Regions from separate parts of the Alteromonas sp. K632G genome, predicted to be linked through region 3. Evidence: predicted binding sites of a transcription regulator. Region 3 holds the regulator's gene; each other region holds the start of a gene.

Region 1 (7,851 bases), on a different contig from region 3:
TCTTCCATACGGGCGATGTCAGCAAAATCTTCTAATGCTTCTTTTACATCGGCAGAACATTGCATTAAATCTTGCTGGTGTAAGCCAAACCCTAACATAAAGCCGTGCACCCAATTAATTAACGCTTCGCCTCTGTCATTGATAGGGGCTTGATCGTCAGGCAGCATTAACTGTAAGGCGAACTCAGGTTCAAGTAACTGCTGACACGTTTGATTAAACAATGTGTTTAACAGATAAGTGGTCGCATCGTTGAAGTTTTCACCTTGATTAACAGTGTCACTTAATGCAGAAAGCCACTTCTGATCGGTTAGCGACATTCCGCCACACAACATGCCACATAAAATCCCGTGAACTTCGGCGCCATCTACCACTATGCCGTGTTGCGATAACTTGTTGCTAACGCTGTCGTAATCGAGCTGTTTTTCCACAAATAGGTTTCCTTTTTCGTTGAAACTTAATATTAGCAAAATAGCGCTATAAAACACACCATTGGTGATTTGGTCAGATGTTATTCAAGTAGTACTGGTCTTATGGGTTTTAACTGGCAACATAGGATCAATTGCTCTATGATCGTCGTTACTGGATATGGAACTTCCTTTGCAGCAGATTAAGGTAAATGAGTAAAGTAGACCTTACTTAAGCGAAGCAAATTTGAGCTTAAGTGAATAGCGTGTATAATTGCTGACCAACTGGTCAAGATTAGATTTATCGAATCTCATCAGTAATGGTTAAATTAGCTACGCAAATAATTCATTGGCGCTTTGGTGATCTACTTCACCCCACACCGCGTTTGATATACCCTGTTGCGTTATACAATAACAATGTTTCCTGGAATGTTCGCCAGTTCACTCTTGTCCCTGGCCGATGCTATTAAACTAGGAAGTTGAAACCATGGCTACTGTGCAAGCTCGGCTCGTATCGAGAAGCCTACGGCCATAGTGATGCTTCCGCCCTGAACTTTCGGTTCACGGGCGAACGATGAACAGCGGCATTTCGGGAGACGCCCTCTTTCGACGGAAGAAGAAATGGCAATAATAAATTTTGGCTCTATTAATATCGATCATGTTTATCAGGTAGATCACTTCGTTCAACCTGGTGAAACTCTTGCGTCTACTCACTACCAACAATTACTTGGTGGTAAAGGTGCGAACCAGTCAATTGCCCTAGCGCAAGCCGGTGCAGATGTTCGTCACGTAGGTAGCATTCATGAAAATGACGCAACGTTCAAACAAACGCTAATTAAAAAAGGCGTAGATTGTCGTGGTGTTAAATGCTCTGAAACCCCTTCAGGTCATGCCATTATTCAAGTAACGCCCAGTGGCGAAAATGCTATTGTGTTATTTGGTGGCGCAAACCAAACCATTACTGCCGATACCGTAAACAAAGCCTTGTTAGATACGTCGTCTTCCGATTGGGTACTTACCCAAAACGAAACCAGCAGTATTGCTGACGTACTTCGCTTGGCAAAAGAAAGTCAGCTTAAAGTTGCCTTTAACCCTGCACCTATGAGTGAGTCGGTTAAAGCCCTTCCTTTAGATTGTATCGATTTACTGATTGTAAACGAGACGGAAGCAGCAGCATTAACGGATAAAGAAGAATTAGACGATATTCTCACGGTATTTAAAGAGCAGTGGTCTCATTGCGAAGTTATTATTACACTAGGTAAAGCGGGTGTAATGATGTTAAGAGGAAACGATACCATAGAAGTGGAAGCGTTTTCTGTTGATGCAGTAGATACCACCGCCGCTGGCGATACTTTTATAGGTTACTTTTTATCTGCTTACAGTACTCACACTGATGCGAAACGTGCATTAATTAGAGGTTGTGCAGCTTCTGCTATTGCGGTTACCCGAGAGGGCGCTGCGCAGAGTATTCCTACGCAGAAAGAAGTAGACCGTTTCTTGGCAAAGCACACTAAATAAAAAACGCACTAGAGTATTATTAATGGCACATAAGATAATTTTAGATACGGATCCTGGCATCGATGATGCGATGGCAATATTTTTTGCGTTTCAGTCTCCAGATATTGAAGTACTTGGTTTAACCACAGTTTACGGCAACGTACCTGTCACCATGGCGGCACAGAATGCCCTTACCCTTTGCGAAATTGCAGGTAAAGACATTCCAGTAACCAAAGGTGTTGGTATGCCTTGGGTGGGCCCTGAATCAACGTACGCGCATTTTGTACATGGTGATTATGGTTTTGGTCACATTAAACCAGAAGCGCCTAAAACCGAACTAGACCCTCGTAGTTCTGCTCAGTTTATTGTGGATATGGCCCGTAAATACCCTGGCGAAGTGACGCTTGTAGCTATCGGCCCATTAGGTAACTTAGCGCTAGCACTACGTTTAGAGCCAGAACTGCCCAAGTTAGTCAAGGGCGTTACCATTATGGGCGGCGCAGCCTTTGTACGTGGTAACGTAACACCACTTGCCGAAGCAAATATTTGGAACGATGCCTACGCTGCTGAAATTGTATTTGGTGCAGATTGGGACTTAACCATGTTCGGCTTAGACGTAACTAACGACACGCCGTTTTCTCCTTCTTTTGTTGAAACATTAGAAGAAAAGAATGCGAAGCTTGGTGGTTTTGTAAAAGACACTGCCCAGTTCTATATGGATTTCTATTCAGCCAATCGTGAGGATCGTGTTTGTTTCTTCCACGATGCATTCCCGCTTGCACATTTACGCCACCCTGAGTTATTCGAACTCACCGAAGGTCATGTTCGTGTTGGTACTGGCGAGCTGGATCGTGGTCAAACAGCAGTGGCCCCTAAGGGTACAACCCCTAGCCCACTGTGGAACAATGCGAACACTATTAAAGTGGCTACAAAAGTAGATCACGCTAAATTGGAACAATTGTTCATAGACACCTACGCTTTATAGATGTGAAAGGAGGCTCTTCTATGGTAGTCGGCCTCCTGTTTTCACATTTTAGTTGAGTTGAGGTAATGTGAAAGAATGATCCCTGCCAAGGTTCCAGCAAACGAAGAACAGCGTCTTAGAGAGCTATTAAGCTACGATGTACTTGATACGGACGCCGAACAACTCTTCGACGACTTAACTCAACTTGCTTCACAAATTTGTGACGCGCCCATTGCATTAATTAGCCTAGTTGACCCCGACAGACAATGGTTCAAATCTCGTGTAGGGATTGAAGCCACCGAAACCTCTCGTAATATCGCTTTTTGCTCACATGCTATTTTACAGCGTGAAGTGTTCGAAGTATCTAACGCAAAAGAAGATCCGCGCTTTCATGATAACCCGTTAGTGACGGGCGAGCCCAATATTCGATTCTACGCCGGCGCACCGCTATTAACGCCATCAGGACATGCCATTGGCACGTTATGCGCAATAGACGATAAACCCAAAACCCTAACTAGTCTTCAACGCAATGCACTTAAGACATTAAGTGAATCAGTGGTTGCGCATTTGGAATTGAAACGTAAGAACAGAGAACTTGAGCGAACCAGCCAGTTTAAATCTGACTTTCTTTCATACATTAGCCATGAAATTAGAACGCCCCTAAATGCGATAAACACGTTCAGCAACTTGCTTGAAGGCGAAGCCAAGCAACTTTCACTGCCCACTAACTTTACAGACTCGCTTGGGCATATAAGCAAAAGCGGTGAGCGCTTGCTTGAAATAGTGAACTCTGTGTTGGATATGAAGCAAATAGAAGCGGGTAAAATGCGCGTCATGCCCCGCGCTGTAGGTACAGCTGACTTTTTCACTCATTTATTCTCATTAACCCGAATTCGCGCTGAAGACGGGAATGTTATTTTTAATTCAGCTATTGATGACAATGTTCCCCACTCTCTCAATTTTGACGACACTAAATTTGGCCAAGTAGCCCTAAACCTATTGTCGAACGCCATTAAATATACCCATGCCAACAAGCACGTTTCCATTCAAGTAAAGTACAAGCAAGGGAATTTGTTGCTGGCGATTAAAGATGAAGGTATTGGCATTAGCGAAGAGGAACAAAAAAAGCTCTTCGCACCATTCGAGCGAATGCAGAACGCGCATCAATTTGATGGTACAGGCTTAGGCCTAAATATTACCAAGAAACTGGTTGAGTTGATGGGGGGGTCTATAAAACTTAACAGTAAGCTAAACGAAGGTACGCGTGTAAGCGTAGCCATTCCTGCTGAAGAAGTTAGTGCCAATACTAACGAACACGACCCCGCGCTTTTACAGCCCCAAAAGCTAAATATTCCTACTGACTCTTACGTATTAGTAGTGGAAGATCATTATATTAATCAGATAGTGATAAAAACCATATTTGATAAACTTGGTTTGCCAATATCAGTTGTAGGTAGCGGTGAAGAAGGCGTAGAGTATGTAAAATCTAATCCTGTAGATTTGGTGCTGATGGACATCAACTTACCGGGAATTGACGGAACAGAAGCCACTCGGCAAATTAAGAAAGTGCGCGCCACACTACCTGTTATAGCCTTAACCGCAGATGTTATCACGCAACGAGATTTGTTATTAAAAAATGGCTTAGACGACCTACTCACCAAGCCCGTTGAAAACGCAGAGCTTATTAGGGTACTTAATCACTATTTAGGAAAGTAAGACAACGTGGAGCCACTGGAAGCCTGCTGTATGGAACGGAACACGTCACAAATTATGCCAAAAAAAACATCACGAGTAACATTGCGAAAGGCATTAAGAGCATTGCGCAACGAATTACCTGAATCACAGCAGCAGCGCGCTGCTATCGCAGTACGCGACAACCTCATGTCATTGCCCGATATTACCAACGCATCATCTATTGCTTGTTACCTGCCTAACGACGGTGAAGTTGACTTACGCCCTTTTATGCATGCTTGCTGGAAGCTGAACAACGCATCTGCCCTTTATACCTCTTTGCCTGTGTTGCATCCGGTTTGCAAAGGTCACCTGCTTTTTCTTCGATATTCAGAAAAAACGCCAATGCGCGTGAACAAATACAACATTGAAGAGCCAGTTTTAGCCTGCCCAGATGTTATTCCGACTTTCCATCATCAGGTGATACTTATGCCATTGGTAGGGTTCGATGCGAGTGGAAATCGTTTGGGCATGGGCGGTGGCTATTACGACCGCACGTTAGCTAGTATTCAAGCACAAATGATAAAGCCAAAACTCATTGGTATTGCCCACGATTGCCAGCAAGTAGACCAACTTCCCGTTCAGCAATGGGACATTCCTGTAAACGCAATTGTCACCCCCACACAGCAGTTGAGCTTTAATCGTACATAACGCACCGTAAATTCCCCTATCACGGTGGGTTAGCTAGCGGTTTTCCGGTAAACTGATGAAAATTTAGTTAGGAGAGTCACTATGGATCAAAATGCAAAGAAGCAAGCAGTCGCTAAAGCAGCCATCGAATATGTTGAAAACGGCAGTATTGTTGGTGTAGGTACTGGCTCCACGGTTAATTTTTTCATTGAAGAACTCGGCAAAATTAAAAATAACATTGAAGGAGCAGTATCAAGCTCTGATGCCTCTACCAAGTTGCTAGAAGCCCTAGGCATTGAAGTATTCGCATTAAACGATGTTAGCAATATTTCAGTGTATATCGACGGTGCTGATGAAGTTACCGAGCACAAACACATGATTAAAGGCGGCGGTGCAGCCCTTACCCGGGAAAAAATTGTGGCCGGTGCATCAACCACATTCGTGTGCATTGTAGATGATAGCAAGCGCGTTCCCGTGCTTGGCAAATTCCCTCTTCCTGTTGAAGTTATTCCAATGGCGCGATCTTTTGTGGCTCGCGAGTTGGTAAAACTAGGCGGCGATCCTGAATACCGTCAAGGCGTAGTAACCGATAACGGCAACGTTATTTTAGACGTACATAACCTTGAAATCTTAAACCCAAGAGAGCTTGAACAGTCGATTAATAATATTCCTGGTGTGGTCACCAACGGCATATTCGCCCTACGTGGCGCAGACATCGTACTATCGGCCACCGAAACCGGTGTTGATACCTTTAAATAATAGCTTTCAAGTTAAACTGATTTCTGTTAGATTTCCGTTTAGACGTCTAGATGGCCTTTCGAGAGTTTGAGGTTAGTACTAGTCGGGGTAGGTAAGACTTCCGCAAACACGCTGTGAACCCATCCATGGGAGCTCCGCCGCCGCATCCATGCGGCGGAGGGTTTGCTCCAGTCTTACCTACCCCGCCTGCACCAGCCTCGAGCTCTGTAAATACTAATACTTTTTAAGAGATAGCAAATCCATGAGCAAAGTTTCACTAGAGAAGGATAAGATCCGGATATTGTTGTTAGAGGGTGTGCATCAAAGTGCACTAGAAACCTTTAAGAATAATGGGTACACCAATATTGAGTATCTCAAAACGTCCCTTCCTGAAGAAGAGCTTGTTGAGAAAGTGAAAGATGCGCATTTTATTGGCCTTCGTTCACGTACTCAAATTACTGAGAAGGTAGTAGATGCTGCTCAGAAATTGGTAGCTATTGGTTGTTTCTGTATTGGTACTAACCAAGTGAATTTAGAAGCAACACAGCGCCGTGGTATTCCGGTATTTAATGCGCCGTTTTCTAACACCCGTTCAGTAGCAGAGCTTGTACTTGGTCAGCTTATTCTTTTGCTTCGCCAAGTGCCTAGCAAAAGTGCTAAAGCGCACCGCGGTGAGTGGGAAAAAACAGCAAATGGTTCATACGAAGCCCGTGGAAAAACACTGGGTATTATTGGTTATGGACACATTGGTACCCAACTAAGTATTCTTGCTGAACACCTTGGTATGCGCGTACAGTTTTTCGATATTGAAGATAAGTTGGTATTAGGTAACTCTACGCAGATAAAGTCGTTAGAGAAGCTATTAAACACTTCTGATGTGGTATCGCTTCACGTGCCTGAAACTCAGCAAACGCAAAACATGTTTGCAGCTGAGCAGTTTGCGCAAATGAAAAAAGGCAGCATTTTTATTAATGCTTCACGCGGAACGGTTGTAGATATTGACGCTCTTGCCGATGCACTTGAAAGCGGGCAGTTAAATGGCGCTGCTATTGACGTATTCCCCGTTGAGCCTAAGTCGAATAACGAAGAATTCCAATCACCTCTACGTAAGTTTGATAACGTGATTCTTACGCCGCATGTAGGTGGTAGCACTCAAGAAGCCCAAGAAAACATTGGCATAGAAGTAGCCGGTAAATTGGCGAAGTACAGTGATAATGGTTCTACCTTATCTGCAGTTAACTTCCCTGAAGTATCATTACCAGAGCACATTAGCCGCTCTCGTCTGCTTCACGTGCACAAAAACCAGCCGGGTATTCTTACACAGATTAACCAAGCATTTGCAGAGAAAGGCATTAACATTGAAGCCCAGTACCTTCAAACTAACGCAGAAATTGGTTATGTAGTGGTAGATGTTCAGCAAGACAGAGCTTATGACGCGCTTGCACAACTACAACAGATTGACGGTACGATTAAGACCCGTATTCTTCACTAATGCTAGGGGTGGCGGTCGTTAGTTACCGTCATACTCTTTTGAAGACATAAAAAAACGCTGCCAATTGACAGCGTTTTTTGTTTCTACAACCGTTAATACGGTTTTAGAAGAAGTTGTAAACTAGCGTTACTGCAGTTTCAGTATCAAGCTTTTCAACGTCGTCAGATACGTTTGAGTTATGGTCTAACTTAAACGACACCTTCATAGAAAGGTTACCGCTAATAGTAGCCGTAAGCGCAGACTCAGCACGAGATTTCGTGTTGTCAGAACCCACTTCCGTACTCACTGTTTGAGTAAATTTAGCTGTGTCTGAAATTTTCCAAGAGTAAGCACTTGAAGCACGAACAATCATGCTGTTCTGCTCTTCGCCTTCTTGTGTTTCAGCAAACGAGTAA
Region 2 (7,851 bases), on a different contig from region 3:
TTATTAATTTCATCTACAGCAAGTTCAACGCCTCGTTTAATGGCTACACCACCGTCCACAGCGACAGCCGAAAAGTCTGCATCTATACCAATATAAAGTGGTGTCGACGCCTCACTGCCGTTAGAGTGAAAACTTAATGCCATTAACGTTAAGAACCAAAATGTGAAACGTAAGCGCATAAAATCTTGAAGTTGATGGTAAGGCTAGTAATTGTATAGCATTAATTGGTTAGTTTTACCTTCCAAACATTATTCTTTCGTCTATCTTTGTTTAATTATTAGCCATGAATAAACCGCACTTTTAGCAAGGTTTTATCACGTGAAGAACAGCGTTAAGTTATTTATAGTACGGCAATTAATGAGCAGATTGACGATCTTGTACAGGAGTGAATTGGTAGTAGCGTTTAAACTCTCGAGAGAATTGAGATAAGCTGTTATAACCCACCGCTTCGGCAGCGTCTCCCACTCGATAACCTAATGCGATTAACTCTCTGGCTTTCGATAGTCTAAATTTCTTTATATATTGAACGGGTGAATCCATTACTACATCCCGAAATGTGCGGTGGAAACCAGAAACACTCATGTTCGCACTAGCGGCAAGTGAGTCTACGTTTAACACAGAGGAATACTCATCATGAATGGTCCGCAAAGCTTGGGCGATTCTCGCATAATGCCCATTGTCGGTAAGGCCGCAAAGAACATGACCGGCAGGGCCATTAAGGATGTAATATACAATTTCTCGCACAAAACCTGCACCCAATGCTTTGGCACTATTACTGTGAGTTAATGCTTGAAGTAGTCTGCGTGTTGCATCGGTTATGTTTGCATCTAATGACTGCTGACTTACTGTAAAAATAGGAGCGGGGCTATTTTTGGCCTTGTCGTCACGCCATTGTGAAAGCTCTACAAGCAACGACGCGGGAATATCAATGACTAAACCTAATATGCAATCGTCATCATCTAAGGTGGCTGCACATTGAGCAGGCAAGGGCACACCGAAAACAATGTAATCGCCTTTTTTGTATTCGATTTCACGATTATCAACATACAAACGTTTAGTGCCTTGTAGCATGATAATAATGCCAGACTGATAAAGTAATGGCTGCTTAGGGCAGCCATAAGGATCGCGAAAAACTCGTACGCCATCTATATCCGTCTTGCTCACGCCACTAAGCGCTGATTTACCTTTTGCGTGTAAAAACTGTTTCAGAATTTGACTTAAAAAAGCCAAATTATGAGTAGAGCCTGGGTTGTTTGTAGAAATAGGCAAATTTTTTCCAGAAATAGACGGTTTGTTTACACTAAATGGCACTATTATGCATTAACACAGGCATGTAATGACAGAGGAAAGACCATGAAATTTTCATTCAGCAACCCAACTCGGATCCAATTTGGCCAAGGACAAATTGGCTCAATCAACACCCTAATCCCAAAGGACAGCCACGTTTTAGTGTTATTTGGTGGCGGTTCCATCAAAAAAAATGGTGTTTATGAGCAAGTAGAGAACGCGCTAGAAGGCTACAACTGGGAATCTTTTGGTGGCGTTGAGCCAAACCCAACCATTGAAACACTAGACAAAGCGGTTGCACTGATTAAAGAAACAGGCGTTGACTATATTCTTGCAGTAGGCGGGGGAAGTGTTATTGATGGCGCAAAATATGTGGCGGCAAGCGCCGTATATGAGGGTGAGGGCTGGGATATTCTAACGGGCAAGCATACCGTTGATAACGCGCTACCTATTGGGGCCATTCTAACCTTGCCAGCAACAGGTTCTGAATCGAACGGTGGTTCGGTGATAAGTAAGAAAGCAACCAAGCAGAAGCTGGCGTTTATGTCTCCGTTAGTTTATCCGCAATTTGCTGTATTAGACCCTGATGTAATAAAAAGCCTTCCGCATCGACAAGTAGTTAACGGTTTAGTGGATGCCTTCGTTCACGTTTGCGAGCAGTACTTAACCTTTCCACAAAATGCGCCGGTTCAAGACGGCTACGCTGAAACCTTGCTGAAAACCTTAATTCAACTTGGCGGAAAAATTGATAACAAAGATGATGCATGGCGCGCTAACCTTATGTGGTCAGCAAACCAAGCACTAAATGGCCTTATCGGTTCAGGTGTTGCGCAAGATTGGGCTACCCATATGATTGGCCACGAACTCACGGCACTGTATGGCGTAGATCATGCTCGTTCATTAGCGATTGTCCAGCCGTCACTACTACGGGTTCAACTTGACACTAAGTCAGCAAAGCTATCACAGATGGGTCAAAACGTATTTGGTCTAGAAGAGAGCGATGATATTGCGCTTCGAACTATCGACGCTATCGAAGCCTTCTACCAGAGTCTTGAAGTCGCTACCCAGCTTACTGAGCATGAAGGCGACAAGCAAAGTGCCGTTAATGCTGTGGTAGAAAAGCTGAAAGGAAACAAAATGCTTTCACTCGGTGAAACGGGAGCCATTACCCCAGAAGTGAGTGAGCAAATTCTCAACTTGGCAGTGGCTGAGTAATCCCTACCTAAAAGCGGGCTATCACTTTGTATTCAGCCCGTGCGTTGATGTTAAAATGATACAAACTGGCACGATTCTACTATTAACAAAGTAGATGAAGTGTCGGTTTGTTTTTTAATTATACAACAGAAGTATGATTTTCAATTCCGTTTGCGCTTTCTGAGTTCATTTATTAGGTTTAAAGAAGGCAAGTCGTGTTTTACGCCAGCGTAGATGGGAGTTAGCTTGCAGAGAAATTATCCCCCTTCCATTATTGATTTGGAAGCCAGTGGGTTTGGTGCCCGTAGTTATCCTATTGAAATAGGTATAGTGCGCTATGATGGTGCAAAATGGTGCAAGCTTATTCGTCCTTTTGATAGTTGGGTTCATTGGGATCAAGAAGCAGAGTCTTTGCATGGCATCACCAGAGCCATGTTGAACACTTACGGAGTTTGTCCGGTCAAAGTGTGTCACGAGCTTAATGCCTTTTTAAGTAATACCATTGTGTATACTGACGGATGGGTGGTAGATAACCCTTGGCTCATTAAGCTTTTTGCAGCAGCCTCGGTTCAAATGTCTTTTTCATGTCGTGCATTAGAGTATGTTTTAAGCGAACCTCAAATGGCGCTTTGGCACGACGTTAAATCAAGTATTGAATCGCAAAGCGACGCTCGACGTCATCGAGCAAGTACTGATGCAAAAGTTATTCAAAGTACGTATGTTGAAACCCGTAATCAGGTAGAAGCGGCAAAACACAAAAATTAGAACCCGCTTTAAGGGGGCGTTCATGTATTAGAAAAAGTATTGAACACCTAACGTAAGCGCATTATTTTCTTTATCTCCTACTTCTCGATGTTCAAATTCCAACGCCATATTTAAACCACTCTCGTCACCAACTAACCAACCCAGTCGAGTAAAAGTGCCTAAGTCTTCAGGTATATAGCGCCATTCAGGATAGTACTGCAAAGGTGAGTGGCTCGTATTAAACGAGGCATATATTTGTTGTTCGAAAAGTAGCGTTAACGCACGGTGAGCGCGAATTGATAGTTGGCTATTTTTGCTAGCATTAAAATGACTATCGTAGCCAGGTATGGATTCAAGGCGTGTTTCATTAAAGCGGCTTTTAATCTTCCACTTTGCTATTTTTTCACTTTTGAACACGATAGGGCCGTAGTAGTCATTCCAATCAGAAGCATCCCAATCAGAAACATCCCAATCAGCGGCTTCGCTGTAAGCGGCACTCAATGAGGCAAGCAATATTAAACAAACCACGCAAGTTGGGTAAGTTTTCATGGATAAATTCCTAGTTGAGTGAGACAGCGTAAACTTGTTCTTATGACTACCGATTATTATAAATGTAGGTGGTAGCTTCATAACCACAAGGGTGTTTTGTTCGCGCTATATGCCGATCTCTAACTTAAAAATATGACACAAAACGGTAACAAAAAATAAGTGCTGAATAGTAAGTGTAGTCTTTTATCTAAAAGGTTAAAAATAAACTTGTTAGATATTTCTATTGTGAACTAACTTTTAAAGGGTAGTAGTAAGACTTACTTCAATTTAGTAGGCAAAGCAGTACTTTCAAATAGGGAACTTGGCCGGAGGTGAGTGATGCAAACGGAATGGGAATTTGAACGAAAGTTTTTAGTAAGTTATGTGCCAGAAGGTTTGTTAGATACACGAAAGCCTGTTGCAATAAGACAAGGTTACTTAGCTACCGAGCCGGATAAGCATATTAGAATTAGGGATGAAGGTGGTAATTACACCATGGCCGTTAAACAAGGTATCGGCCTTAAACGCAGAGACACGCGAATTACGTTGGATTCTGAGCAATTCGCTGATTTATGGCCTTTAACCCAAAATATGCGGGTGGAAAAACAGCGATATCGTATCGACTTTTTTGGAGCTCAACTGGTGATAGATATTTTTACCGGTAACTTAGCACCTTTAAAAATGATGGAAGTTGAATTTGACAGCGAAATGAGTAGTCGACAATTTTTGCCGCCAGATTTTGCGGAAACGGAAGTGACCCATAAGAAAGAATTTCAAAATGTTGCGTTAGCGCGATTTGGCTTGCCTGATATGGTCATAGCGAGTGGGAGTACGAAAAGTGTCTCCATTCATGCAGGTTCCATATAGATAGCCAAAATATAACCACGCTATCGCCACGCTATCGCCAAGCTATAGCAAGATAATAGCCTGAAATTAAAAAGGGTCGCTTCATTATGAAGCGACCCTTTTTCTGTTTTAAGCTTTCAACAGCCTAGCGCAAACTATACCGCTGAGCAAACTATACTGATGAACGTAGTGCTTCAGCTTTATCAGTTGCTTCCCATGGGAAGGCTTCGCGGCCAAAGTGGCCATAAGCTGCAGTCGGTAAGTAAATAGCACGTTCTAAATCAAGCATTTTGATTAAGCCATAAGGACGTAAATCGAAATGTTCACGAACCAAGGCTACTAGCGTTTTCTCGTCAACCACACCAGTACCGAAGGTATCTATACTGATAGATGTTGGCTCAGCCACACCAATGGCGTAAGACACTTGAATTTCACAGCGCTTAGCTAGCCCAGCAGCAACAATGTTTTTAGCAACATAACGGCCTGCGTATGCCGCGCTTCTGTCGACTTTTGAAGGATCTTTACCTGAGAAAGCACCACCACCGTGACGGGCCATACCACCGTAGGTATCTACAATGATTTTACGTCCAGTTAGACCACAATCACCAACAGGTCCGCCAATAACAAAGCGACCAGTAGGGTTGATGTGGAATTGGGTATTGCTATCAAGCCATTCACTAGGTAGCACAGGCTTGATAATTTCTTCCATTACTGCTTCGCGTACTTGCGCAGTAGAAACTGAGTCACAATGCTGAGTAGAAAGTACTACGGCATCGATGCCTACAGGCTTATCGTTTTCGTATTTAAACGTAATTTGGCTTTTCGCATCTGGGCGCAAAAAGTCTAGCTTGCCAGATTTTCTCACTTCAGCTTGTTTTTGTACTAAGCGGTGAGAATAAGTAATAGGCGCTGGCATTAATACGTCAGTTTCGTCACTGGCGTAACCGAACATAAGACCTTGGTCGCCTGCTCCTTGTTCTTCTAAGCTCTCGCGATCAACACCTTGGTTGATATCTGGCGACTGTTTGCCAATGGCGTTTAATACTGCACAAGAATCAGCATCGAATCCCATATCTGAGTGAACATAGCCTATGTCTCTTACCGTTTTACGTGTGATTTCTTCAATATCAACCCACGCAGAGGTAGTGACTTCACCACCAACTAATACCATTCCGGTTTTAACGTAAGTTTCGCAAGCCACGCGGGCACGAGGATCTTGTTCTAGAATAGCATCTAGAACCGCATCTGAAATTTGATCGGCGATTTTGTCCGGGTGTCCTTCAGACACAGACTCGGAGGTGAATAAATGCGTGGCCATACATGCTCCATAAGCGTTTATTGTTCAAAATAGGTGAGTATTGTACTAAAACAAGGTATAAATACCAGTCTTTACTTCTAGACGTCTAAAAGTCCTTTCGTTACGATTTGTTGACAGTCGTGGATCACTTTTATAGATAATTGAGTAAAGTTAGCCACGCTTTCCTAATGAAGCGACATTGGCTGGTGAAGGAATGATGAGAATATTCATTATTTTAGCCAACTTTCGGTAATGGCAATGAAAAGCCATTGAACTGAATGGTGGCATGGGTAAGAATAACGCCCACATTACGATATACAGCAAAGCAGCGCTTTAAGGTTGAACAAAGGGATTTTGCCCACAGTGTTCCCTTAGCGAAATTCAGCTACAAAATAAACCAGGAGACAACATGCCCTCTCGTCGTGAACTTGCCAATGCCATCCGTGCTTTAAGCATGGATGCTGTTCAACAGGCCAAATCTGGTCACCCAGGCGCCCCTATGGGGATGGCCGATATTGCCGAGGTACTATGGGGTGATTTTCTATCACACAACCCGGCAAACCCGTCTTGGGCAAACAGAGACCGCTTTGTGCTTTCAAACGGTCACGGCTCTATGCTGTTGTACTCTTTGCTTCATCTTTCAGGCTATGAACTGCCTATTGAAGAGCTTAAGAACTTCCGTCAGCTTCATTCTAAAACACCGGGTCACCCTGAATATGGGTATGCACCGGGTGTTGAAACTACCACTGGCCCACTTGGTCAAGGCGTTAGTAACGCAGTAGGTATGGCGCTAGCTGAAAAAGTATTAGCGGCGCAGTTTAACCGTGATGGTCATGATATTGTCGATCACTACACCTACACTTTCATGGGCGATGGCTGCCTGATGGAAGGTATTTCTCATGAAACCTGTTCACTAGCGGGCACATTAGGCCTGGGCAAACTTATTGGTTTCTGGGATGACAACGGCATTTCAATTGATGGTGAAGTAGAAGGTTGGTTTACCGACGACACACCAGCACGCTTTAAAAGCTACGGCTGGGAAGTGATTGAAGGTGTTGACGGTCATGACGCTGAACAAATTAAAGCCGCTATTGAACAAGCTAAATCGAACAGCGCTCAGCCTACGCTAATTTGCTGTAAAACCGTAATTGGTTTCGGTTCACCAAACAAAGAAGGCACTGAGTCTTGTCACGGTGCACCATTAGGTGATGACGAAATTATATCTACCCGCGAAAAGCTAGGATGGAAGCATGGCGCGTTCGAAATTCCTGATGATATCTACGCAGGATGGGATGCAAAAGGCAAAGGTGGCGAAGCTGAAAGTGCGTGGAACGACGCCTTCGCAGCATATGAAAGTGCTTACCCTGAGCTTGCCGCAGAATTTAAACGCCGTGTGAACGGTGAGTTGCCAGCAGATTTCAGTGATAAAGCGGATAAAATCATTGCTGATTTGCAAGCTAACCCACAGAACATTGCATCACGTAAAGCATCACAAAATGCATTAAATGCATTTGGTCCTTTGTTACCAGAACTTCTAGGCGGCTCTGCCGACTTAGCCGGTTCAAACCTAACCATTTGGGATGGCAGTAAAGGCGTTGAAGCCACTGATGCATCGGGTAACTACATTTATTACGGTGTACGTGAGTTCGGTATGTCGGCCATGATGAACGGTATTACCCTTCATGGTGGTTTTAAAGCGTACGGTGCTACATTCCTAATGTTTATGGAATACGCACGTAACGCGGTACGTATGGCGGCGCTTATGAAGCAACCTGCTATTTTCGTATACACCCACGATTCAATTGGTTTGGGTGAAGATGGCCCAACGCACCAGCCGGTAGAACAAGTAGTGGCACTGCGTGCTACACCAAATCTAGACAACTGGCGCCCATGTGACCAGGTTGAATCTGCTATTGCATGGAAGTTCGCGATTGAGCGCAACGATGGTCCTTCAA
Region 3 (7,851 bases):
AGCAGGCACAAGTCGCTGTTTATTTTTAGTTAAACAGCCACTTAGTAATCGAGTACGTCTACCGTTTGACTATGGTTAGTGAATACGCAGATATCACCGGCTATGGTCAAACTTTTCTCCGCAATTTCTTTTGCAGTCAGTTCGGTGTTTTCCAGCAAAGCAATAGCAGAAGCTTGGGCATAGTTGCCGCCTGAACCAATAGCAATCAGGTCATTTTCTGGCTGAACTACGTCGCCGTTACCGGTAATGATGAAAGACGCGGTTTCATCGGCTACGGCTAATAAGGCTTCTAGCTTGCGCAGCATGCGATCGGTTCGCCAATCTTTGGCAAGTTCGACCGCCGCCTTGGTCAAATGACCTTGGTGGGCTTCAAGTTTTGCTTCAAAGCGTTCAAAAAGGGTGAAGGCATCGGCGGTGCCGCCTGCAAAGCCAGCTAATACTTTATCGTGGTACAAGCGGCGCACTTTACGTGCATTACCTTTCATTACGGTATTGCCGAGTGACACCTGACCATCGCCAGCCATCACAACTTGATTTCCACGTCTTACAGATACAATCGTTGTCACGTTTAATCCCCGTTTAAGGTGGGCGCTATCGCAGACTCGGGCGATAACTGAAAAAAGACTTTGTTATGAAATGGGGGAAGGGTTTTCGTTTTCAAGGGGAGCAGTTAAAACGGGCAGCTAAAAGGGGCTGTTAAAAGAAAAAGCAGTGAAGACGTATTTAGTCAACGGGTACGTATTAAAGCGTTAAGCGCTACAAAGGAGTATGAGGTGGTTATTATGAGATGATTGTAGTATGAGGTGAATATAAGGCATCCACCACATCATGCGGTGAATGCCCTTATTAATGAATAATGAGTAATAGATAGTGAACAAAAAGCGTTTACGCTTATAAATTCCAGTACCAAATTTGGCAGGTCGCAATATTCACTTTACGAAGGCTGTGCTTGGCTTTTTCTGCATCTCGTTTCGATTCAAATGGCCCTAAAATAACCCTGAACCATTCGCCGTTGCTGCCAGAACTCTGACGAATAAGTGCTTCTAAACCTTGAAAGGCAATTTTCGCTTTCATTTCTTCAGCTTGAGCGCGGGTTCTGAACGACGCGCACTGCATAAGGTAACGTTTGTCTGATTTTTCCTGTTCGGCAACGTCTACTTCCACTTCATACCCTGGCAGAGTACGAATATACTCCCACTCTTCTTTAGGCAATTCGGGCAAAGCTTCTTGGGTAGGCGCTACAGGGCGTACAACTTCGGTATCTACCTCAGAACTGGCGTTATCTTTAATAGACCATAAGAAAACCGCAAAGCCGATAAGCAATATCACCACAATAACAAGGCGAACAATAGGGAATGAGGCCGTGGGGCCACTCTTCACCTGTGATTTACCGCGCTTTTTATTTTCGGGCTTCTTTTTTTGTGGTGCTTTACCACGAGATACATAATCGCGTTGAGCCATATTCGGCAGTTTTCCTACTACTTATCGTTATTTTAGATGGGTAATGCCATGAGACGAAGACATAGTGCACAACCCTGAAACACTTGTATACATCAGTGTTAAGATTTTACCGTAATAGAAACCTGTGCGCTAACTGAAATCGGTGGGGTCGATATCTACCGACCAACGTACTTTTGCCGCCTGCGGTAAACCTTGTAAATACGGCAGAGCTAGCCGCAATGCGTTATGTAACGGCGCTCTCTTTTCATGACTGCACACCAGCATAAAGCGAAAACGCCCTTGGCGCTTTTCAATTAAACAGGGAAATGGTCCACTCATTTGCGGTACTAAGCCCTTAGAATTTGCGTTTGCAGTATGTGAGTTTGAAAGGACGCCCCTAGTCTGCTGCAGGAATGCATAGGCCGATGAGCTCTCGGTTGCCTCTGCCCGAATCACAAATTGACTAATATAAGGAGGCAATGCAGACGCTTTTCGCTCCATCAATGCATGACGAGCAAAGTGGGCATAGCCGTTGTTCACTAAATCTTGTAATAAAGGATGGTGAGGATTGTGGGTTTGCAGCCACATTTCTCCGGGTTTACTGGCACGCCCTGCTCGCCCTGCAAGCTGCGTAACGAGCTGCGCTAGCTTTTCAGGAGCTCGAAAATCAGCACTAAATAGCGCCCCATCACAATCTAACACCACCACCAATGTAACGTGAGGAAAATGGTGCCCTTTCGATAAAATTTGCGTGCCTACCAGTATTTGGTGTTCTTGGCGGTTAATAGCGTCGAGGGTTTGATGTAGCTTGTCTTTTCCTCTTACCGTATCACTGTCTATGCGCACGTGCTTGGCATCGGGGAACAGCTTCATTAAGCCTTCTTCTACCTGCTCGGTGCCCGTCCCCGCCGTTACCATTTCATGGCTGTGGCAAGCTTCACACTCTTTGGGCATTGAACGAGTAGCACCACAGTGGTGGCATTGCAGTCTGTTTTGCCCTTTATGCACGGTATAGGGTCTGTCACAACGCTTACACATTGCCGTGGTGCCACAGTGATGACACAAAAGCGCGGGAGCATAACCTCGTCTATTTACAAAAACCAGAATCTGATTCCCTGCATTTACATGCTGGCGCATAATCGTCAGCAAGCCTTCTGAGATGCCGTAATGAATAGGTTGGTCTCTTGCATCTAGCAAATACTGCTTGGTACTTTGCGCCCCTGCGGCACGCCGTGTTAGTTGCAAATGCGCAAAGCGCCCGTTTAACGCGTTATTAAGCGTTTCAAGCGCTGGGGTAGCACTGCCGAGCAACAAAGGAATGCTGTGCTCTTTGGCTCGCATGGCCGCTAAATCGCGCGCGTGATACCTAAGCCCGTCTTGTTGTTTAAACGATTCATCATGCTCTTCATCTACGATGATCATGCCGGGGTTTTTAAGGGGTGTAAAAATAGCTGAGCGAGTACCAATGATAATACCGAGTTCGCCTGCCCTTGCCCGCTGCCATACCGATAATCGCGCGGCGTCCGTCAATTGAGAGTGCAATACGCCTACAGGAATATTGAAGCGCTTTTCGAAACGCGAAACGGTTTGCGGCGTTAAACCAATTTCAGGCACTAAAATAAGCACTTGTTTACCGGCTTTAAGCAAAGGTTCAATTGATTGCAGATACACCTCGGTTTTACCGCTACCTGTCACCCCTTCAAGCAAGCTAATCGCAAAGGTGCCATGTTGCTGGTTTAATGCCGCTATCGCGACCCCTTGCTCTTTATCAGGTACGGGCTTTTCGCCAATTTCGAAGGTATCCAACCACGCTTGTGCAGTGAGTTCAGGGGTAATTTCTACGAGCTCAATAAGTGCTTTCTCTAATAACGCTTTCACTACTGCGGGTGAAAAATGCTTACGCGCTTCGCTAGCAATAATTGATGTGGTTTGAACCGCTTTTAAGCAGCTCATTTGCTTTGGAGCACGGCTTAAACTTTTAACATCGGTATCAGCACCTTCTGGTGTGACTTGAATATATTGCGCGGGGGATGGCGTGGCTGGCTCACCTTTACGAAGTGGTACGGGAAGCATGGCATGTATCACTTCCCCAGGCGCATGGTGGTAATACTGCCATAACCAATGCGCCATTTTTCTTAGCGATTCGTCGATAACAGGTGCGCTATCTACCACCTCAATAATGGCTTTTATCTTACTGGTATCATCTATGTCTACACCGGATTCAACCACAATGCCTACCAGTTGACGTGGCCCGAAAGGCACTTTTACCCGCACACCCGGTTGTAAAGTGTCGGTATGAGAATAGGTAAATAGCTGGCGAAGCGGCACAGGTACAGCCACCTGAATGAATACCATTAAAATTGATGCCCCAAAATTGATGAACGTAAAGTGAGTAAACGTAAATTCAGAACCGCTAATGATCTGGCATTTAAACATAATGTCAAATAAGGGAAGGGAATTTATTTTAGCCCGTGAGCTTGATTAACGCCGCCCCTGTTTACTTCGCATACAAAAAGTGCTTGATCACTTTAGTTGCTTCCTTTATTATGCGCCGCTCTTTTGCGGCTGACTGCAATTACTGCGGTTGGTCATTGAATTTAAAGTTGCGTATGGTGTTTGGCTTCGGGCCAAATAGCGATACGGCCTCATATTGAAGGTAATCCAAAATGAAAGATGGTATCCACCCAGAATACGCTGAAATGACAGCAACATGTTCTTGCGGCAACGTAATGAAAATCCGTTCTACTCTAGGTAAAGATATTAACCTAGACGTATGTTCTGCATGTCACCCATTCTACACTGGTAAGCAACGTAACGTTGATACCGGTGGTCGTGTTGACCGCTTCAAGAAACGTTTCGGTGCTTTGGGCGCTAAATAAGCTCAGTACTCAGAAACACGATGTTTCTTTAAAAAAAGCGCCTATCGGCGCTTTTTTTGTGTCTGGAGTTTGTAAGTGGGTTTTGAATTTTTTCGTATCTGCGCTTTTCATTCTCGCTTCATTTGGGTTCAACCAATACCGTGCTCGCCCCTTATAGAGCAGCTAGAGCAGCGAAGTGGAATGCTCGGCTAATGCAATGCTTTGTTAGTAAAATGCTCTTTTAGTGAAAAGCTCGGCGTTTTAAATGCCGTTCCCAGTTGCCGTTACTTTGTGCAGAGCATGCTTGCTCGCTGTCATAGCGAACTCCTTTAATGCGTACCTTCAATTCGGAGCATACGTTATCAAGTTCATGTTCGAATGCTTGGTTCCAGTTAGTTGAAAGTGCTTCACTTTTTTGCTTTTCGGTTTTAAACACCGCAATAATTTCTGGTCTGCGCCAGTGACCCTCATGCGTAAGCCATTCAAAGCCAACCGACTCAGATTTTGCCCACTCACACACCGCAGTTAACGCTTCAATCAGTTTCTTTTCAGACATGTTAAGTTACGCTTTCTTTCTTCATGTTTACCATTATACCTATTCCGCCAATCAGCGCCTTAAGCTGCCGGTTAAATGACTTTTTTCAAACATTATCCGATTGTTATTTGTTACCAAGCCTGAAGTTATTCCTGCATTTATGCCTGAACTTATCCCTGTACCAGTACCCATAAAATAGAAATAATGTATTAACTCCTTAAGTGTCATTAATACTGTGAATGGCAAATATTCGACGATGTCACTGGTCATACGAGCAAGTCTGTCCTAGATTGACAGATATAAAGGGCAGATCAGATATGTACTCAAATGACCCTGTGATAGAGTCGAAGACATTCTACTGCTAGAACGCAGATTGCCCCTACGGTAACGAAGATTGCCTAACCCCTACATCGAAGGATATGTTTACTAATGTCAGATTTCAGACAACGTGCACTAGATTATCATGCCAAACCCACGCCAGGTAAAATCAGCGTAGAGCTTTCAAAGCCAGCCGATAGTGTGGATGATCTTGCTCTGGCTTACAGTCCAGGGGTCGCTGAGCCGGTACGAGAAATTGCTGAAGATCCTGATAATGCTTACAAATATACTGCAAAAGGCAACATGGTAGCGGTCATCAGTAATGGAACTGCTATTTTAGGTTTGGGTAATTTAGGGCCGTTAGCTTCTAAACCAGTTATGGAAGGTAAAGCACTGCTGTTTAAACGCTTTGCAGGGCTTGATGCTATCGATATTGAAGTAAAGCATCGTACAACAGAAGAATTTATTAATACCGTTGCCAATATTGCAGATACCTTTGGCGGTATTAACCTTGAAGATATTAAAGCCCCTGAATGCTTTGAAATAGAACAAGAATTGATTAAGCGCTGCAGTATTCCCGTATTCCATGACGATCAACATGGTACTGCTATTGTTACCGCCGCAGGCATGTTGAACGCCATTGAAATTCAGGGTAAAAATATTGAGAGCGCTAAAATAGTCTGCATGGGTGCTGGTGCGGCAGCCGTTGCCTGTATGGAATTACTGATTAAATGTGGTGCGCAGCGTGAACGCATTTACATGCTAGACAGAAAAGGGGTTATTCACACTCGCCGTGAAGACCTTACCGAGCACAAGCGCTTGTTCGCTAATAACACTGATAAACGTACCTTAGAAGATGTAATGGAAGGCGCGGACATTTTTGTAGGTGTATCTGGACCTGATGTATTACCACCAGAAACGCTAGCGTTAATGAGCCCCAACCCAATTGTTTTTGCATGCTCTAATCCCGACCCTGAAATTAAGCCTGAATTGGCCCACGAGGTTCGAAGCGATTTAATTATGGCGACAGGGCGTTCTGATTATCCTAATCAGGTAAACAATGTTCTGTGCTTTCCGTTCATTTTCCGTGGTGCATTAGATGTTCGCGCAACGGCCATTAACGACGAGATGAAAGTGGCTGCGGTAGAAGCACTTCGCGCTATTACTAAAGAGCCTGTGCCAGAATCGGTATTAACGGCCAGCAATAGTAAAAGCCTCACCTTTGGCAAAGAATACATTATCCCTAAGCCAATGGACCCTCGCCTTTGTGAACGCATTGCTACTGCCGTGTCTAAAGCGGCGATTGAATCTGGCGTTGCAAGACTTCCAGAAATACCTAGCCGCGCAGAGTGAAGGTAATATAAACGAAGAATATAGCGCGCAGCTTAATCTTCAAATTATTATAAAAAACGGCAACTTTCATTGCCGTTTTTTTTAATCTTCTTGTTCGTTCTCAATAGAAACGTCTATACCCATATCTTCCATTATGCGCCTTGCTTCTGCTGGTACACGATTAGGGTTATCTTTTCTTAAATCTTCATCATCCGGTAACGGCTGACCAGTGAAGGCATGAAGGAATGCTTCACATAACAACTCTGAATTCGTCGCATGACGTAAATTATTTATTTGCCGACGTGTACGTTCATCGGTTAATGCCTTTAGCACATTAATAGGAATAGAAACGGTGACTTTCTTTACCTGTTCACTCTTTTTACCGTGCTCTGCGTAGGGATGAATATACTTACCGTTCCACTCTGCCATAATGCTAACTCTGTCTGATCTTATTTATGTTATGAAGAGAAATTCTAAACAAGTTGACGAAAAGGTCAATTGAGCAGTGTAAACCTCTTGACGTCTAGACGTAAATTCTTTATTTTGGACGTCTAAACGTCTATAAAAGAGCAATTTTATCATGGTTTCTTACGCACAAGGTGTCGATGCACTGAATCAGTCCCTCTCGGAACTGCGTGACATTGATGTGTCATTTGAGTTTTTTCCGCCTAAATCAGAGAAAATGGAACAAACCTTGTGGAAGTCCGTTGAACGTTTGGCGCCCTTAAAGCCAAGTTACATGTCGGTTACTTATGGTGCTAACAGTGGTGAGCGCGACCGTACTCATGATGTAGTAAAGCGTATTCAACAGCAAACAGGGGTTGCAGCTGTACCTCACCTTACTTGTGTTGATGCAAGCCGTGATGAGCTTAAACAAATTGCTCAAGACTACTGGGATTCTGGTATTCGTCGCATTGTTGCCTTGCGTGGTGATTTACCGCCTGGCGTGAAAGATACCGAGATGTATGCTTCAGATTTAGTAGCATTACTAAAGGATGTAGCCGATTTCGATATATCAGTGGCCGCTTATCCTGAAAAACATCCAGAAGCGCCTAATGCCCAATTCGACTTACTGAACCTTAAGCGCAAAGCAGAAGCCGGTGCGAGCGAAGCGATTTCACAGTTCTTCTTCGACACCAGTGTATTTTTGCGTTTTCGTGACCGTGCGGCAGCAGCGGGGATCGACCTAGACCTAGTACCTGGCATACTACCAGTCACTAACTATCAAACCTTGGTAAAGTTTGCCGGTTTCACTAACGTGCACGTACCTGGGTTCTTACACAAAATGTTTGATGGCCTCGACGATGACGACCAAGCTACGCGGAACCTCATTGGTGCTAATATCGCCATGGATCAAGTTAAGGTACT
Region 4 (7,851 bases), on a different contig from region 3:
AGCCCTGCTCGATTAAGGCTTCAATGCGCGGCCAGTTGTTAGGTTGGCTAACATCCATCGCGTTCGACATAGTAGCGACAGTCTTCTTCGGCGCCCACTCGCCAGTTTTTAAATAGCGTGGCACAGTATCATTAGCGTTAGTGGCAGCGATAAAGCGTTTAATTGGCAAGCCCATTGATTTTGCAATCATACCGGCGGTTAAGTTACCAAAGTTTCCACTTGGTACAGAGATAACTAGTTGATCACGCTTATCTTTAGGTAATTGGCTTACCGCTTCAAAGTAATAACATACTTGGGCTAGCAAGCGACTGATATTAATCGAGTTAGCCGAGTTAAGGTGTAAACCTTCACGGATGTCTGGGTCGTCGAATGATGCTTTTACTAAGGACTGACATTCATCAAAATCAGATTCAACAGCTACTGTATGGATATTGCCACCAAGAGTGGTGAACAGCTTTTCTTGCAGGGCGCTAATTTTGCCTTTAGGGAAAAGAATGACCACATTGATATTTTCAATACCGTGAAACGCATGCGCTACCGCAGCACCTGTATCACCAGAAGTGGCGGTAAGAATAGTGACTGGTTTACCTTCACTAATTCTTGATAAGGTTTGCGCCATGAAGCGACCACCAAAATCTTTAAACGCCAATGTCGGTCCGTGGAAAAGCTCCAAGGTATAAATATTGTCGCTTACCTGCTCTACCGGCGCGCCAAAAGCAAATGCGGTATTCACAATATCTTCTAGTTCGCCATTGTTAAGCTCATCACCAATAATGGCACGCAGTACTGCTATGCTGCGCTCCGCGAACGGCATTTCAAGCAGTTCGTCAATGTTGTCTAGTTTCGGGATATGAGTAGGGAAATACAAACCTTGTTGTTTACCCAACCCTCTTTTAACTGCTTCAGAGAATGAGGCAGTGTCCTGTGCGTCTTTTAAATTAACCAATTCCACGTTTTAATACCTTTTATCGTTGTGCCGTAACATCTAGCTGCTGTATCACTTCATTAAGCGATAGGGCCAACCGTGGTTCCCTGCTCAGGGATTTGGCACACATGGCTAAAGCCATCTTCATTTTGAATATAGTGTTCGTCTAAATAGGCAACGATACGCTGCGCTTTTTCTTTACTGTCACATACGGCGAATACGGTTGGGCCGGAACCCGAAATACCAAAGGCTAACGCGCCTTCTTGTTCGCTGAAGGCTCTTGCTTCATCGAAACCCGGCAGTAACTGTTTACGATACGGTTCTGCAATTACATCTTTCATTACCGAGGCAGCAAGATCATTTTCACCTGCATGCAAGGCGTGTACAAACACCCCTAACTGGCGACCAAAAGTGAGCGCCGTGGCCATATCAACCTGCTTGGGTAATATGTCACGGGCGGCCGCCGTAGATACGCTAATGCCAGAATAACAAATAGCATAATACCAGTCTTTCACTAAAGGCAGCGATAAGGTTACAGGAGATGTTGCCCCAGTCATCAATGTCATGCCGCCAACATAACATGGCGCCACGTTGTCGTAGTGAATGCTACCGCTGATTTGCCCTTCTAGTTCACCCATCATGGTCAATAAAGTGTCTTCATCGAAGGGATAATCATAAAAAGCGTTTAATGCGACAAAAGCGGCAACAATAGAACTTGCGCTCGACCCCAAACCGCTGCCTATTGGCAAGTTTTTCGATAAAATCATCGCCACTGGTGAAGTCGCTTTCCCGACTTTCTCCATTTGCGCACAAAAGTAGTGATAGCATTGAGTCACAATATTGCTGTCTGCGTCGCTAGGCAATTTGTGTGCGAAAGGGCCAACCGTGGTTAACGAAAAGGTATCTGCACTTTCAATATCGACTTCGTCGCCCAAGCGCGAACCATCGACAGGGGCAAGTGCGGCGCCTAATACATCAAACCCTAAACTTACATTGCCAATAGATGCTGGCGCATATGCTCGTAATGCTTTCATAATACTTTTCTTTAATTACTCTTTAAACTTCAGTGGCTCTTTAACGTTAAAAAAGCCAATTAGTGTGCCATTTGCTTCCAAGGCATAGTACGTAATATATCAGCAAATACCCCCGCAGCCGTTACTGTACCACCTGCCCCATAGCCTCGAATAACATAAGGAATAGGCTGGTAATAATCACTGTTAATGGCCAACGCGTTCTCGCCGTCTTTCACTTGCGATAATGGGTTAGACGCAGGCACTGCTTGAATCGTTACCTTACACTTGTCGCCTTCAATGCTACCTATATAACGAAGTACTTTTCCTTCGGCTTTTGCAGCATCTACACGCTTAGCAAATTCAGCATCAAGTTCAGGCAACTGTGTCATGAATTCTTCAATGGAACAGTCTTCAGCAAAACCAGCAGGTAATACCGATTCTATTTCAATATCAGAAAGCTCAAGCTTTAAGTCTGCTTCACGGGCCATAATAAGAAGCTTACGGGCAACGTCCATTCCGCTTAAGTCATCACGAGGATCTGGCTCGGTATAGCCATTATCTTTCGCTGTACTTGTCGCTTGAGATAGCGACATTCCTTCTTCCAACTTGCCAAATACGTAAGACAAACTGCCTGATAATATGCCTTCAAAACGGTGTAATACATCACCTGCACTGAATAGTTTTTGAAGGTTGTCGATTACCGGTAATCCTGCGCCTACCGTAGTTTCGTATAGATACTGACGATTCGTAGATAATGCTGTTTTCTTCAACTTACGGTAGTAGTCTAGTGAACTGGTATTGGCTTTCTTATTCGGTGTCACTACGTGAAAGCCATTTTCCATCATGTCTACATATTGCTGAGCAATAGCATCGTGGCTAGTGCAATCCACAATGACCGGGTTTACCAAGCTGTTCTCGTCCACAAACTGTTGTAAACGTTCAACGGAAAGCCCTTCACTGGCCGCATCTAATGCTGGCTTCCAGTCTTGGCTTAAATCTATGCCTTGACTGTTAAGTAACAACTTACGGCTATTCGCAATACCGTATACCCGCAGCTGTACATTACGATTAAGTAAAGCTGGCTGTTGTTTTGCTATTTGGCTTAAAAGCTCAGTACCCACGTTACCGCACCCTACCAAAAACACATCAATGGTATGGCGGTCTGAGAAAAAATTCTGGTGAATAACCTTAACCGCTTTTTTCGCCCGCTTGTTTTCGATAACTGTTGAAATAGAACGCTCTGATGAGCCTTGTGCTATCGCCACGTTATTAACGCGGGCTTGCGCCAACGAGTTAAAGAAGCGTGCCGCCAAGCCTTTCGCATGACGCATACCGTCACCCACTAAGGTAACAATCGCTAAGTCATGGCGCACTTCGATAGGGTCTAACAATTGGTTTTGCAACTCTAGCGCAAAGGCATCTTCTAACAAGCTTAACGCGCGATCAGCATCTTTACTTTGAATACAGAAGCTTATTGAGTATTCAGAAGAAGACTGAGTGATTAGGCTTATTGAAATATTCGCATTCGACATCACCTCAAAAACACGGCTTGCCATGCCAACCATGCCTTTAAGACCAGGGCCTGCCACGTTGAACATAGTGACATTATCAAGTTGAGAGATACCTTTAACCGAGGTCCACTTTTCGCTGGCTTCATTACTAATTAACGTACCAGGCGCCGCTGGGTTCAGCGTATTACGAATCAAACATGGAATATGATGCTGGGCAATGGGGCCGATAGTTTTCGGGTGAAGTACTTTTGCACCAAAGTACGAAAGCTCCATGGCTTCTTGATAAGTAAGCTTATCAAGCAATACCGCCCCTTCAACTTGATTCGGATCGGCATTGTAAACACCGTCTACGTCAGTCCAAATTTCACAACAACTCGCATCAATACAAGCTGCTAAGATAGCCGCTGAGTAGTCAGAACCATTGCGACCAAGCGTAACTTTTTCACCGGCTTCGTTAGCCGCAACAAACCCAGGCATGACCAGTAACTCACTACCATCGATAGGCACATCGGTAAAGCGCGCTTTACTTAACGAAACATCAGCAATGCTGTCTAGGTACTCACCTTCTGCAAGAATGTAAGTCACCGGGTCGATAATACGATTTTTCACGCCTTTAGCGCTTAAGATACCGCTAAATAACGTTACCGAGATGTACTCGCCAATACTTAAAATACCTGCGGCAATATTGTCAGGTGCAACACCTAATAGTTTAATACCATCGAGGTGTTGATTAAGTACACGCAGTTGCGCAAGAATGAAGTCGGTAACATCCGCGTGTGCGAAGCCGCTGAGCTCTTCGTTTAGTGCATCAGCAATACCGGTCACGGTAGACGTTAATTTTTCAAATAGAGGGTGGAAATCTTCGCCAGCGGCTGCCTGCTCACATAAAAGTGACAATGCATTCGTTACCCCTTTAGGGGCAGAAAGTACCACTGCAGCGCCATCGGTTTGGTGGGTGGCCGTGCTAATGTCGTTCACGCGCAAGTAGCGCGGTGCGTCGGCAAGTGATGAGCCCCCAAACTTTAAGACTTTCATGTGCTGCTCCTATATCGGTTACGCCAGGTTACTGCTTTAAATCGGTTACGATGACGTGAGTAAAAAAAAGCCCGCTCTCTGTGAGGGCGGGCTTTCGTTGTCTTATGCTTACTTGCACTAGCCAGCGACCGCCCGTTTTAAGGTGGTAATCATAATGCTGGTGGTGCCAATAAGAAGAATCGTTTTCATAGGGTCAATTTGCCGTATAGACGTCTATCTGTCAACCGCAGTTTTCACCATACTGTATTGCAAAAAGTGAAACACAAAGTATTTCACGTTTCGATTTAAGCGATAATCAATCAAGCAATGCTAGATTCGGGTAGTAAGAACTATTCATCATCAACTAATTTCGCAGATAAAAAATCAACTAACAAGCGTATTTTTGGCACTAAATGCCTGTTCGATGGAAACAATGCCCATACCGCTTCTCGCTTGTCTCGATATGATGATAGTACTTCTATTAACTTGCCTGCCGCTAACGACTCACGTACATAAAATCCTGGCAGCTGTACTAAACCCAGTCCGGCCAATGCAGCATGATGTAAGGCATTACCACTATTATACTTCACTCTTCCCTTCACACGCACGGTTTGCACTTGCCCTTCATGATTAAACCGCCAAAGGGGCTGAGATCCTACTAAGCACTGGTGTTCGCTGAGCATGTCGGTACGCTTCGGTGCAGGGAAGGCATTTAAATATTCAGGGCTGGCGCATACATATAGCTGTCGAGTAGCCAGCTTTTTGGCCACCAACGTAGAATCTTCTAAATTACCTATGCGTATGGCAAGGTCATAACCTTCATCAATAATATCCATGGTGTCGTTAGTAAAACGACACTCTACTTCTATACCTTCGTATTTTTTTAAAAACTGATTAATAAGCGGGGCGATAAAAGCTTCGCCAAAAGCGACCGGAACCGTGAGTTTAATCAGCCCTTGGGGTACTTTTTGAAGTTGGCTAATATTGAGCTCAGCCTCTTCTAACGCTTTTAGTGCTGGTTGGCATTGTTCAAAATAAATATGTCCTGCTTGAGTGAGTGACACACTTCGGGTGGTACGGTTGAATAACTTCACTCCCAAACGCTTTTCCACATTGGCGACTTTTCTACTTATTTGCGCGCCCGACGTATTTAATTTAGCAGCAGCCGCAGTAAAGCTGCCTGTACTCGCTACTGCACAAAATTCTACAATACCTTCCCATGTCATCGTTTATACCTTTACAGATTCTCGTTTTTTAGCATGGCGCTATGGGGATAAACACTCACTAGAAGACGCCAGTTAACTTACAATTAAACACCAACACATTATTACACTCAAGTAATAATGAATTACCAAATCTGTATTTATAAAGTCACGCCTCAGGTCTATAATCTATTTCATAACGTAAGAAATTAAAGGTAACGACATCGTGTTGTTTACTTACACTTATTTAGGAGCATGCCATGACATTAGCATTGAAAGATGGTCAGACACATATTAAGTCCAAAGCAGCCGTTGCATGGGCCGCTGGTGAACCGTTAAAGATGGAAGAGATTGATGTTGAATTTCCAAAAAAAGGCGAAGTACTAGTACGTATTGTTGCCAGCGGCGTGTGTCATACCGATGCATTTACGCTTTCAGGTGATGATCCAGAAGGTGTGTTTCCTTCAGTACTTGGCCACGAAGGTGGCGGTATTGTAGAAATGGTAGGTGAAGGGGTGACGTCTGTTGAAGTAGGCGACCATGTTATTCCTTTATACACAGCGGAATGCGGTGAATGTAAATTCTGTACGTCTGGCAAAACAAACTTATGCCAAGCGGTTCGTGAAACTCAAGGAAAAGGCTTAATGCCTGATGGCACCAGCCGCTTTTCGAAAGATGGTGAGCCAATTTACCATTACATGGGTTGCTCTACTTTTTCTGAATACACCGTATTGCCAGAAATTTCACTGGCTAAAGTGAACAAATCAGCGCCGCTTGAAGAAGTCTGCTTGTTAGGCTGTGGCGTTACCACGGGTATGGGCGCTGTGCTTAATACTGCTAAGGTAAAAGAAGGCGATACCGTTGCTATATTTGGCTTAGGCGGCATTGGGCTTTCAGCTATTATTGGTGCACGTATGGCGGGCGCTAGTCGTATTATTGGTATTGATATTAACGAAAGTAAATTCGACCTTGCTACGCAACTTGGTGCTACAGACCTTGTTAACCCTAAAAATTTCGACAAACCTATTCAGGAAGTGATAGTTGAAATGACCGACGGCGGCGTAGATTACTCTTTTGAGTGTATCGGTAACGTGAATGTGATGCGTTCAGCACTCGAGTGCTGCCACAAAGGTTGGGGCGAATCAGTTATTATTGGTGTAGCGGGTGCTGGCCAGGAAATATCTACTCGTCCATTCCAGTTAGTAACTGGCAGAGTATGGCGTGGTTCTGCTTTTGGCGGTGTGAAAGGTCGCTCTGAACTACCGGGTATTGTTGAACGCTACCTAGAGGGTGAATTTGGCTTACAAGAATTCATTACACACACAATGGGGCTTGATGGCATCAATGATGCGTTCGATTTAATGCATAAAGGCGAAAGTATTCGTTCTGTTGTGCACATGGATAAATAGCGCTTAGCTTCTAACAAACTGTGTTTAAGTGTTAAAAGGCCCGCATTAGCTAATGCAGGCCTTTTTATGTTTATAACCACCCTAACTCTAGCGCTTTTAGCACGGCTCGTGTTCTATCTCTCACGCCCATTTTCGCCATAATGGCAGACACTTGATTCTTAACCGTACCGGTTGATTTAAACATAGCTTCAGATATTTCTTTATTACTGTAGCCAGCGGCCACTAAACGTAAGATCTCAATTTCCTTTGGGCTCAAGGTTTCTGGTTGTTCAAATGACTCGAAACTAACCTCTAACCCGTGCAACCCTTTTAGTACTTTTTCGGTAACACTGGGCTGAATAAGGGTTTCCCCATTAACGACGGATTTAATTGCGTCAATTAAGGTTTCAAGTGAGACATCTTTAAGCAAATACCCTTTCGCCCCCGACTGCATCGCTTGAGTAACCAGTTCATGATCGTCAAATGTGGTTAACATAATAACGGGGGTATCAATGTTATGTTTTCGCATTGCACGCAAAGCATCAATACCCGTCATCTCGGGCATTCGGATATCCATCAATACAATATCTGCACTATTAGCATTAAGTGCATCAATAACATAAGCACCGTCATCACACTCGGCCACGACTTCTACACTATCATCCAATGCCAACAAGGAGCGTATCCCTTGTCGCACTAACATTTGATCTTCAACTAATACAACACGAATACTCATACTGGCTCCGGCAACAACACATGCGTAAAAAACCCATGTTTATTAAAACTAAATTTCACCGA

What was found. Region 3 encodes MetJ, which represses methionine synthesis genes. Its sites were predicted from a motif close to TAGACGTCTAGACGTCTA; they were not measured.
Region 1: the regulator MetJ is predicted to act here: its motif matches at 6,017-6,034, upstream of serA (phosphoglycerate dehydrogenase).
Region 2: the regulator MetJ is predicted to act here: its motif matches at 5,988-6,005, upstream of metK (methionine adenosyltransferase).
Region 4: the regulator MetJ is predicted to act here: its motif matches at 4,683-4,700, upstream of thrA (bifunctional aspartate kinase/homoserine dehydrogenase I).

Annotation. Positions count from the first base shown of each region.
Region 1 is NZ_JAGGDM010000017.1:28,016-35,866, forward strand. Features, by position in the region: gene J5X92_RS15875 (UPF0149 family protein) at 1-428, opposite strand, end outside; RNA gene ssrS (6S RNA) at 823-1,004, shown strand; gene J5X92_RS15885 (ribokinase) at 1,026-1,922, shown strand; gene J5X92_RS15890 (nucleoside hydrolase) at 1,945-2,886, shown strand; gene J5X92_RS15895 (GAF domain-containing hybrid sensor histidine kinase/response regulator) at 2,962-4,581, shown strand; gene J5X92_RS15900 (5-formyltetrahydrofolate cyclo-ligase) at 4,636-5,247, shown strand; gene rpiA (ribose-5-phosphate isomerase RpiA) at 5,329-5,985, shown strand; gene serA (phosphoglycerate dehydrogenase) at 6,227-7,456, shown strand; gene J5X92_RS15915 (DUF481 domain-containing protein) at 7,560-7,851, opposite strand, start outside.
Region 2 is NZ_JAGGDM010000021.1:35,950-43,800, forward strand. Features, by position in the region: gene J5X92_RS17980 (ABC transporter substrate-binding protein) at 1-143, opposite strand, end outside; gene J5X92_RS17985 (AraC family transcriptional regulator) at 355-1,269, opposite strand; gene J5X92_RS17990 (iron-containing alcohol dehydrogenase) at 1,354-2,502, shown strand; gene J5X92_RS17995 (exonuclease domain-containing protein) at 2,716-3,246, shown strand; gene J5X92_RS18000 (hypothetical protein) at 3,274-3,774, opposite strand; gene J5X92_RS18005 (adenylate cyclase) at 4,093-4,620, shown strand; gene metK (methionine adenosyltransferase) at 4,772-5,917, opposite strand; gene tkt (transketolase) at 6,306-7,851, shown strand, end outside.
Region 3 is NZ_JAGGDM010000020.1:53,335-61,185, forward strand. Features, by position in the region: gene hslV (ATP-dependent protease subunit HslV) at 42-566, opposite strand; gene J5X92_RS17555 (SPOR domain-containing protein) at 892-1,461, opposite strand; gene priA (primosomal protein N') at 1,591-3,795, opposite strand; gene rpmE (50S ribosomal protein L31) at 4,107-4,319, shown strand; gene J5X92_RS17570 (hypothetical protein) at 4,540-4,854, opposite strand; gene J5X92_RS17575 (malic enzyme-like NAD(P)-binding protein) at 5,263-6,504, shown strand; gene metJ (met regulon transcriptional regulator MetJ) at 6,586-6,912, opposite strand; gene metF (methylenetetrahydrofolate reductase) at 7,064-7,851, shown strand, end outside.
Region 4 is NZ_JAGGDM010000012.1:7,362-15,212, forward strand. Features, by position in the region: gene thrC (threonine synthase) at 1-952, opposite strand, end outside; gene thrB (homoserine kinase) at 1,006-1,959, opposite strand; gene thrA (bifunctional aspartate kinase/homoserine dehydrogenase I) at 2,019-4,484, opposite strand; gene J5X92_RS12575 (LysR substrate-binding domain-containing protein) at 4,814-5,689, opposite strand; gene J5X92_RS12580 (S-(hydroxymethyl)glutathione dehydrogenase/class III alcohol dehydrogenase) at 5,926-7,074, shown strand; gene J5X92_RS12585 (response regulator transcription factor) at 7,145-7,789, opposite strand; gene J5X92_RS12590 (histidine kinase) at 7,786-7,851, opposite strand, start outside.